DNA from 2 places in the Streptomyces sp. NPDC057623 genome. Region 1 is predicted to be linked to the other one. Evidence: riboswitches for the same ligand, from Rfam matches in the RefSeq annotation. Region 1 holds a riboswitch; the other holds the start of a gene.
What was found. A riboswitch is a leader RNA that binds a small molecule or an ion and turns the genes downstream of it on or off. The one in region 1 is predicted to bind glycine.
Positions count from the first base shown of each region.

Region 2: another riboswitch for glycine. It lies ahead of gcvT (glycine cleavage system aminomethyltransferase GcvT); the one in region 1 lies ahead of gcvP (aminomethyl-transferring glycine dehydrogenase).

Region 1 is NZ_JBHVGZ010000114.1:10,195-13,597, forward strand. It holds gene ACFU95_RS48380 (DNA polymerase IV) at 1-145, shown strand, start outside; gene ACFU95_RS48385 (PRC-barrel domain-containing protein) at 510-917, opposite strand; glycine riboswitch at 1,031-1,127, shown strand; gene gcvP (aminomethyl-transferring glycine dehydrogenase) at 1,304-3,403, shown strand, end outside.
Region 2 is NZ_JBHVGZ010000014.1:11-3,413, reverse strand. It holds gene ACFU95_RS16915 (enhanced serine sensitivity protein SseB) at 1-384, opposite strand, end outside; gene ACFU95_RS16910 (AAA family ATPase) at 466-1,140, opposite strand; glycine riboswitch at 1,310-1,408, shown strand; gene gcvT (glycine cleavage system aminomethyltransferase GcvT) at 1,576-2,712, shown strand; gene gcvH (glycine cleavage system protein GcvH) at 2,877-3,254, shown strand; partial or broken gene ACFU95_RS16895 (serine hydroxymethyltransferase) at 3,270-3,403, shown strand, end outside.

The DNA.
Region 1 (3,403 bases):
GGGGGTCGCGCCTGCGGGGTCTGGGGGGAGTCGGGGGGCCGGGGGATCTGGGGCCGATGGGATCCAAGGGGCGGGGGAGGCTGGACTGGCGGAGGCGGGTGACGGGGGAGTGGGGGACATTCCGGTGGGGCCTGGGCCTGGGTAGGGGCAGCGGGTGGGGGTGGGCGTGCGAGGCATGGCTTGTGCGGTGTGGGGCCGGGAGGGAAGAGGCTTGCCCTGACGTGTCGTCCGCAGCGTGCCGGTCGGGCGGCCCATGCCGCTGTGGTGCCTCCGGCCGCTCCCGGGTTGGGGGCCTGACCCTGGGGAGGCGTCCTGGGTTGTGCGGACGGGAGATGGGTCGTCCTCAGGTGGCGTCGGCGGTTGTGCTGGTGGTGTGGCCCGCCCGTGCTGAGGGTGGTGTGCGTGGCTCGATGCGGTCGGGGAGTCGGGGCCTGAGGTGGTGTGCGTGCTGCGGCGGGGCGGCATGCAGGGGTGGGGCGTTCTGTCGGGTGGTTCGGTGTGGGGTGTGATCAGGGGTGTGGGTGGGGCGTTCTCGGGCCGTTGTCCTCCGGGGTTTCCGTGCCTGCCAGGTTGCCGAAGTCGCGGTCCGGGGGTGGGGAGGGAGGGGCTACGTCGAGGCCGTAGTGGTGGTAGAGCTGGAGTTCCTGTTCGGGGGAGAGGTGGCGGCCGACGCCGAAGTCGGGGGCGTCCTTGATCAGGGCGCGGTCGAAGGGGACGTGGAGACTGCCCTCGACCAGGTCGCTGGGCTCCAGGGGAACGAATGCGTCCCGGGAGAAGAGACCGGTGCGTATCGCCGCCCACTCCGGCACTCCGGTCGCGTCGTCGAGGTAGACCTCGTCGATGGTGCCGATCTTGGTGCCGGTGCGGTCGAAGGCCTTGCGGCCGATCAGATTGCGCGGATCGATGTCGGTCTGCACGGGCCCTCCACTGGTCGCAACTCATCCGTAAGCACTACGAAAAGGCACATTGGTGAGCGCGGCCACTCGAAGGTCCGTGCGTTGGCCCCGCTGGTAGGCTGGCTAGCGGCTGCTGACCCCGTGCGGGAGAGTCCTCCGGACACCATCCGGAGGCGCCGAAGGAGCAAATCCTCCCCGGAATCTCTCAGGCACACGTACCGCACGGACGAGGTCACTCTGGAAAGCAGGGCGGGTGTCGACGGCTTCCGCTCTCACCGACGGTGAAAGCCGGGAGCCCTGTGGTGCCCCGGTGAAGCTCTCAGGTTGAGATGACAGAGGGGGAGGCCGTCCGGGTACCCGCGCCGTGGTGCCCCTCGAAGGTCGTGTCAGACCAGGAGGCCTCCGCAATGACCGCCCATCGCATTCCGCTCTCCGAGCTCGAACAGGGGATCCCTTTCGAGCAGCGTCATATTGGTCCTGATCATGAGGCTCGGGCCAAGATGCTCGCGCATGTCGGGTACGGCTCGCTCGACGAGCTCACCGCCGCCGCGGTGCCGGATGTGATCAAGAACGCCGACTCCCTCGATCTGCCGGGAGCACGTACCGAGGCCGAGGTGCTCGCCGAGCTGCGGTCGCTCGCCGATCGCAATCAGGTGCTCGATTCCATGGTGGGGCTCGGGTACTACGGGACCTTCACGCCGCCGGTCATCCTGCGGAACGTGATGGAGAATCCCGCCTGGTACACGGCCTATACGCCGTACCAGCCCGAGATCTCGCAGGGGCGGCTCGAGGCGCTTCTCAACTTCCAGACCATGGTCGCCGACCTCACCGGGCTGCCGACCTCCGGCGCCTCGCTGCTCGACGAGGGGACGGCGGCGGCCGAGGCCATGTCCCTGTCCCGGCGCATGGGCAAGAACAAGAAGGGGCTGTTCCTGGTCGACGCGGATGTGCTGCCGCAGACCATCGCCGTGATCGAGACCCGTGCCGAGCCCACGGGGGTCGAGGTGGTCGTCGCCGACCTCGGCGACGGCATCCCGGCCGAGCTCGCCTCGCGTGAGATCAACGGTGTGCTCCTTCAGTACCCGGGCGCCTCGGGCGTCGTACGCGATATCAGGCCCGTCATCGAGCAGGCCCATGAGCTCGGCGCCCTCGTCACCGTCGCCGCCGATCTGCTCGCGCTCACGCTGCTGAAGTCGCCCGGTGAGCTGGGGTCGGACATCGCGGTCGGGACGACGCAGCGGTTCGGTGTCCCGATGGGCTTCGGCGGTCCGCACGCCGGCTACATGGCCGTACACGAGAAGTTCGCGCGCAGCCTGCCGGGGCGGCTCGTGGGTGTGTCCGTGGATGCCGACGGGAACAAGGCCTATCGGCTGGCCCTGCAGACGCGTGAGCAGCACATCCGGCGGGAGAAGGCGACCAGCAACATCTGTACCGCTCAGGTGCTGCTCGCCGTCATGGCCGGGATGTACGCCGTGTACCACGGGCCCGAGGGGCTGCGCGGGATCGCCCGGCGCACTCATCGGTACGCCGCCGTCCTGGCCGCGGGGCTCGCTGCCGGTGGCGTCGAGGTCGTGCACGGCTCCTACTTCGACACCGTGACCGTACGGGTGCCCGCGAAGGCCGCCGAGGTCGTCGCCGCCGCTCGGGAGAACGGCGTCAACCTGCACCTCGTCGACGCCGACCACGTGTCCGTCGCCTGCGACGAGACCACGACCCGGGCCCAGCTGGGCGCCGTATGGACGGCGTTCGGGGTCGAGGGGGACATCGAGGCGCTGGACGCGGGGACCGAGGACGTCCTCGCGGGCGGGCTGCTGCGCGGCGACGAGTACCTCACGCACCCGGTCTTCCACCAGTACCGTTCCGAGACCTCCATGCTGCGCTACCTGCGCAGGCTCGCCGACCGCGACTACGCGCTGGACCGGGGCATGATCCCGCTGGGGTCCTGCACGATGAAGCTGAACGCGACGACCGAGATGGAGCCGGTCACCTGGCCGGAGTTCGGGCAGCTGCACCCCTTCGCGCCCGCCGAGCAGGCGCAGGGCTATCTGACGCTCATCCGCGAGCTGGAGGAACGTCTCGCCGAGGTCACCGGCTACGACAAGGTATCGTTGCAGCCCAACGCCGGATCTCAGGGGGAGCTGGCCGGTCTGCTCGCCGTACGCGGGTACCACCGGGCCAACGGGGACGAGCAGCGGACCGTGTGTCTGATTCCGTCGTCCGCTCATGGGACCAATGCCGCCAGCGCCGTCATGGCCGGCATGAAGGTCGTCGTCGTGAAGACCGCCGAGGACGGTGAGATCGACGTCGAGGACCTGCGGGCGAAGATCGAGAAGCACCGGGACGAGCTGTCGGTGCTGATGATCACCTACCCGTCGACGCACGGGGTGTTCGAGGAGCACGTGGCCGACATCTGTGCGCAGGTGCACGAGGCCGGTGGGCAGGTGTATGTGGATGGTGCGAACCTCAACGCTCTGGTGGGGCTTGCCAAACCGGGGCACTTCGGTGGT
Region 2 (3,403 bases), on a different contig from region 1:
TCCGACCACGCCGTCGGGGTTCACGGCGATACCCACGTGCGGGGGCAGACCGCGGGCGAACTCCACGGCGGGGGCGATGGTGTACGACAGGTGGGAGCCCACGACCTGGCGGAACTGTTCCTCGGAGCTGAAGACCGGGACGTAGGCCTGGCCCTCGATCTCCACCGTCGGCAGGTCCAGCGGACCGCTGTCCGGCCCGCCACCGCCGGGCAGGGGCACCCAGACGAAGCTGCGGCCCAGCACCTCGATGATCCGGCCGCCGGCCGAGGGCAGGCCGAGGGAGGCCGAGAGCACCTCCTCCAGCTCGTTGCCGGGCCAACCGCCGTGCGGATGGGGGTGCGCCTGTGCCGGGAAGTCCGCGGGAAGTTCCGCCGGGAAGTCCATCTGCTGTCAACCGCCTGCTATGAACCGCTGCTGTGGCTCAAAAGGCTAGCGGGTGACCACCCCGTACAGGTCTACGGCGGCTCAGCCCGCGAAACCGATCCGGCGCAGGGCGTCCGCCGCCTCCCGGTCGATCAGTACCGCCGAGCCGCAGCCCTGGGGCAGGTTGCCCTTCTCCGCCGAGGTCAGCAGGTGGGCGGCCGCCCTGCGGTGGCGCAGGAAGGCGTAGCGCGAGACGCCCCGGCCGCGCTCGCGCTGGCCCTCCAGGGCGGTGTCCGGGGCGACGTCGAGCAGCAGCAGGTGCAGGCTGCCGCCGCGGCGACGGGCCGCGCGGGACAGCCAGCCGCGCACCCAGGCCTGGGTACCGCAGTCGTGTACGACGACGCCCTCGCCGGAGCGGACCGCGCGGCGCAGTCCGGCGTAGTGCGCGAGGCGGACCAGGGGGCGGTAGACGGCGTAGGGGAGGAAGCGGGGCATGCGGGCGTCCCAGCGGTCCCGGGTGTCCTGGGAGTCGACGCGGGTGCCCTTGACCGTGCGCTTCATCAGCGTGGACTTGCCGCTGCCGGGCAGGCCCGTGATCACGACGAGGTCCTGAGGGCCGAAGAGCAGCGCGCGCGGACTGTGGCCGGAGCGCTCGCGCAGATCACGGACCACGGGTGCGAGGCACGTGCCGCGGGCTTCGGCCGCCGGGGCCGCGGGCTGCTTGGGCAGCGCCATGCCCGAGGTCGTGGCGTACGCCGTAGTGCGGTTCACCGTCATCGTCCTCCTCCGGGGTCAGGATTCCCCATCCCCACTGAGCGTAAAGAGAAGGTAATGGATGATCTCTCGCATTTTCGTTCACTTCCTGCCACAAGCCGGTTACAGACGCGGCCTGCCGTTGACGAGCGTGGCATGCAATGATGTGCGCGCCAACTGCATACCGGCCGTTTGAATCCGCGCGGGAGAGTCCCCAGCAGTCCATCGCTGGGGCGCCGAAGGAGCAAGTCCCTCCCTTGAATCTCTCAGGCCCCGTTACCGCGCGGGCGAGGCACATCTGAAAAGCGGGCCGCTCCGTCTCTACCCGGGACGCGTGGCCCCACCCAAGGTGCAAGCCGTTGATCGTCCCTGTGGCGGTCCCGGCGAACCTCTCAGGTTCCGATGACAGATGGGGAGGAACGACCTCGCCCGTGTCATGCCTTGGGAGACATCCGTCCGATGAGCAGTACAGAAGAACTCCGTCACACCGCGCTCGATGCCCTGCATCGCGCCCTCGGCGCGACGATGACCGACTTCGCCGGCTGGGACATGCCCCTGCGGTACGGCTCCGAACGCGACGAGCACAACGCCGTCCGTACCAAGGCCGGCCTGTTCGACCTCTCCCACATGGGCGAGATCACCGTCACCGGCCCCGCGGCGGCCGCCTTCCTCAACCACGCCCTGGTCGGCGACATCGCCTCGGTCGGCGTCGGCCGCGCCCGCTACACCATGATCTGCCAGGCCGACGGCGGCATCCTCGACGACCTGATCGTCTACCGGCTCGCCGAGGCCGAGGCCGGGTCTTCTCACTACATGGTCGTCGCCAACGCCTCCAACGCCCAGGTCGTGCTGGACGCGCTGACCGAGCGCGTGGCCGGCTTCGAGGCCGAGGTCCGCGACGACCGCGACGCGTACGCGCTGATCGCCGTCCAGGGCCCCGAGTCCCCGGGCATCCTGAAGTCGCTGACCGACGCCGACCTCGACGGCCTGAAGTACTACGCCGGCCTGCCCGGCACCGTCGCCGGCGTCCCCGCCCTCATCGCGCGCACCGGCTACACCGGTGAGGACGGCTTCGAGCTGTTCGTGCGGCCGGAACACGCCGTCGAGGTGTGGCAGGCGCTGACCAAGGCGGGCGAGGGCGTCGGCCTGGTGGCCTGCGGTCTGTCCTGCCGGGACACGCTGCGGCTGGAAGCGGGCATGCCGCTGTACGGCAACGAGCTGTCGACCTCCCTCACCCCCTTCGACGCCGGGCTCGGCCGGGTGGTGAAGTTCGAGAAGGAGGGCGACTTCGTCGGGCGCGAGGCGCTCGCCGCGGCAGCCGCCCGCGCCTCCGAGAACCCGCCGCGCGTCCTCGTCGGCCTGGTCGCCGAGGGGCGTCGCGTCCCGCGCGCCGGGTACCCGGTCGTCGCCGGCGGCGAGGTCATCGGCGAGGTCACCTCCGGCGCGCCCTCCCCCACCCTGGGCAAGCCGATCGCCATCGCCTACGTCGACGCGGCGCACTCGGCGCCGGGCACGGCCGGGGTCGGCGTGGACATCCGCGGCAGCCACGAGCCGTACGAGGTCGTGGCGCTGCCGTTCTACAAGCGGCAGAAGTAACGCCGTACGGAGAGACTGGCCCAGAAGTCGGGCCCGGAATGTGGCCCACAAAGAGCGACTCACAGCGGCCCGTGCGTGACCCTGCGCACATCTGCGCTGCTCACACACGTCTCCAGCAGTCCCCCATTCATCACCACTCCCGCGCGTACAGGAGAATTCAGGTCATGAGCAACCCCCAGCAGCTGCGCTACAGCAAGGAGCACGAGTGGCTGTCGACCGCCGAGGACGGCGTCTCGACGGTCGGCATCACCGAGTTCGCGGCCAACGCGCTCGGCGATGTCGTCTACGCCCAGCTCCCCGAGGTCGGCTCGACCGTGACCGCGGGTGACACCTGCGGTGAACTGGAGTCGACCAAGTCGGTTTCCGACCTGTACTCCCCGGTCACCGGCGAGATCACCGAGATCAACGAGGACGTGGTGAACGACCCGGCGCTGGTGAACTCCGCCCCCTTCGAGGGCGGCTGGCTGTTCAAGGTACGCGTCACGGAGGAGCCCGCCGACCTGCTCTCCGCCGACGAGTACGTCGCCCACACCGCCGGCTGAGGAGTCGTAGCCCCTATGTCTGCCCCCATCTCTGACAAGTCGCTTCTGAACACCCCCCTGCACCAGCTGGACCCGGCGATCGCCGCCGCGCTCGACGCCGAGCTGGAGCGCCAGCAGTCCACCCTGGAGATGATCGCCTCCGAGAACTT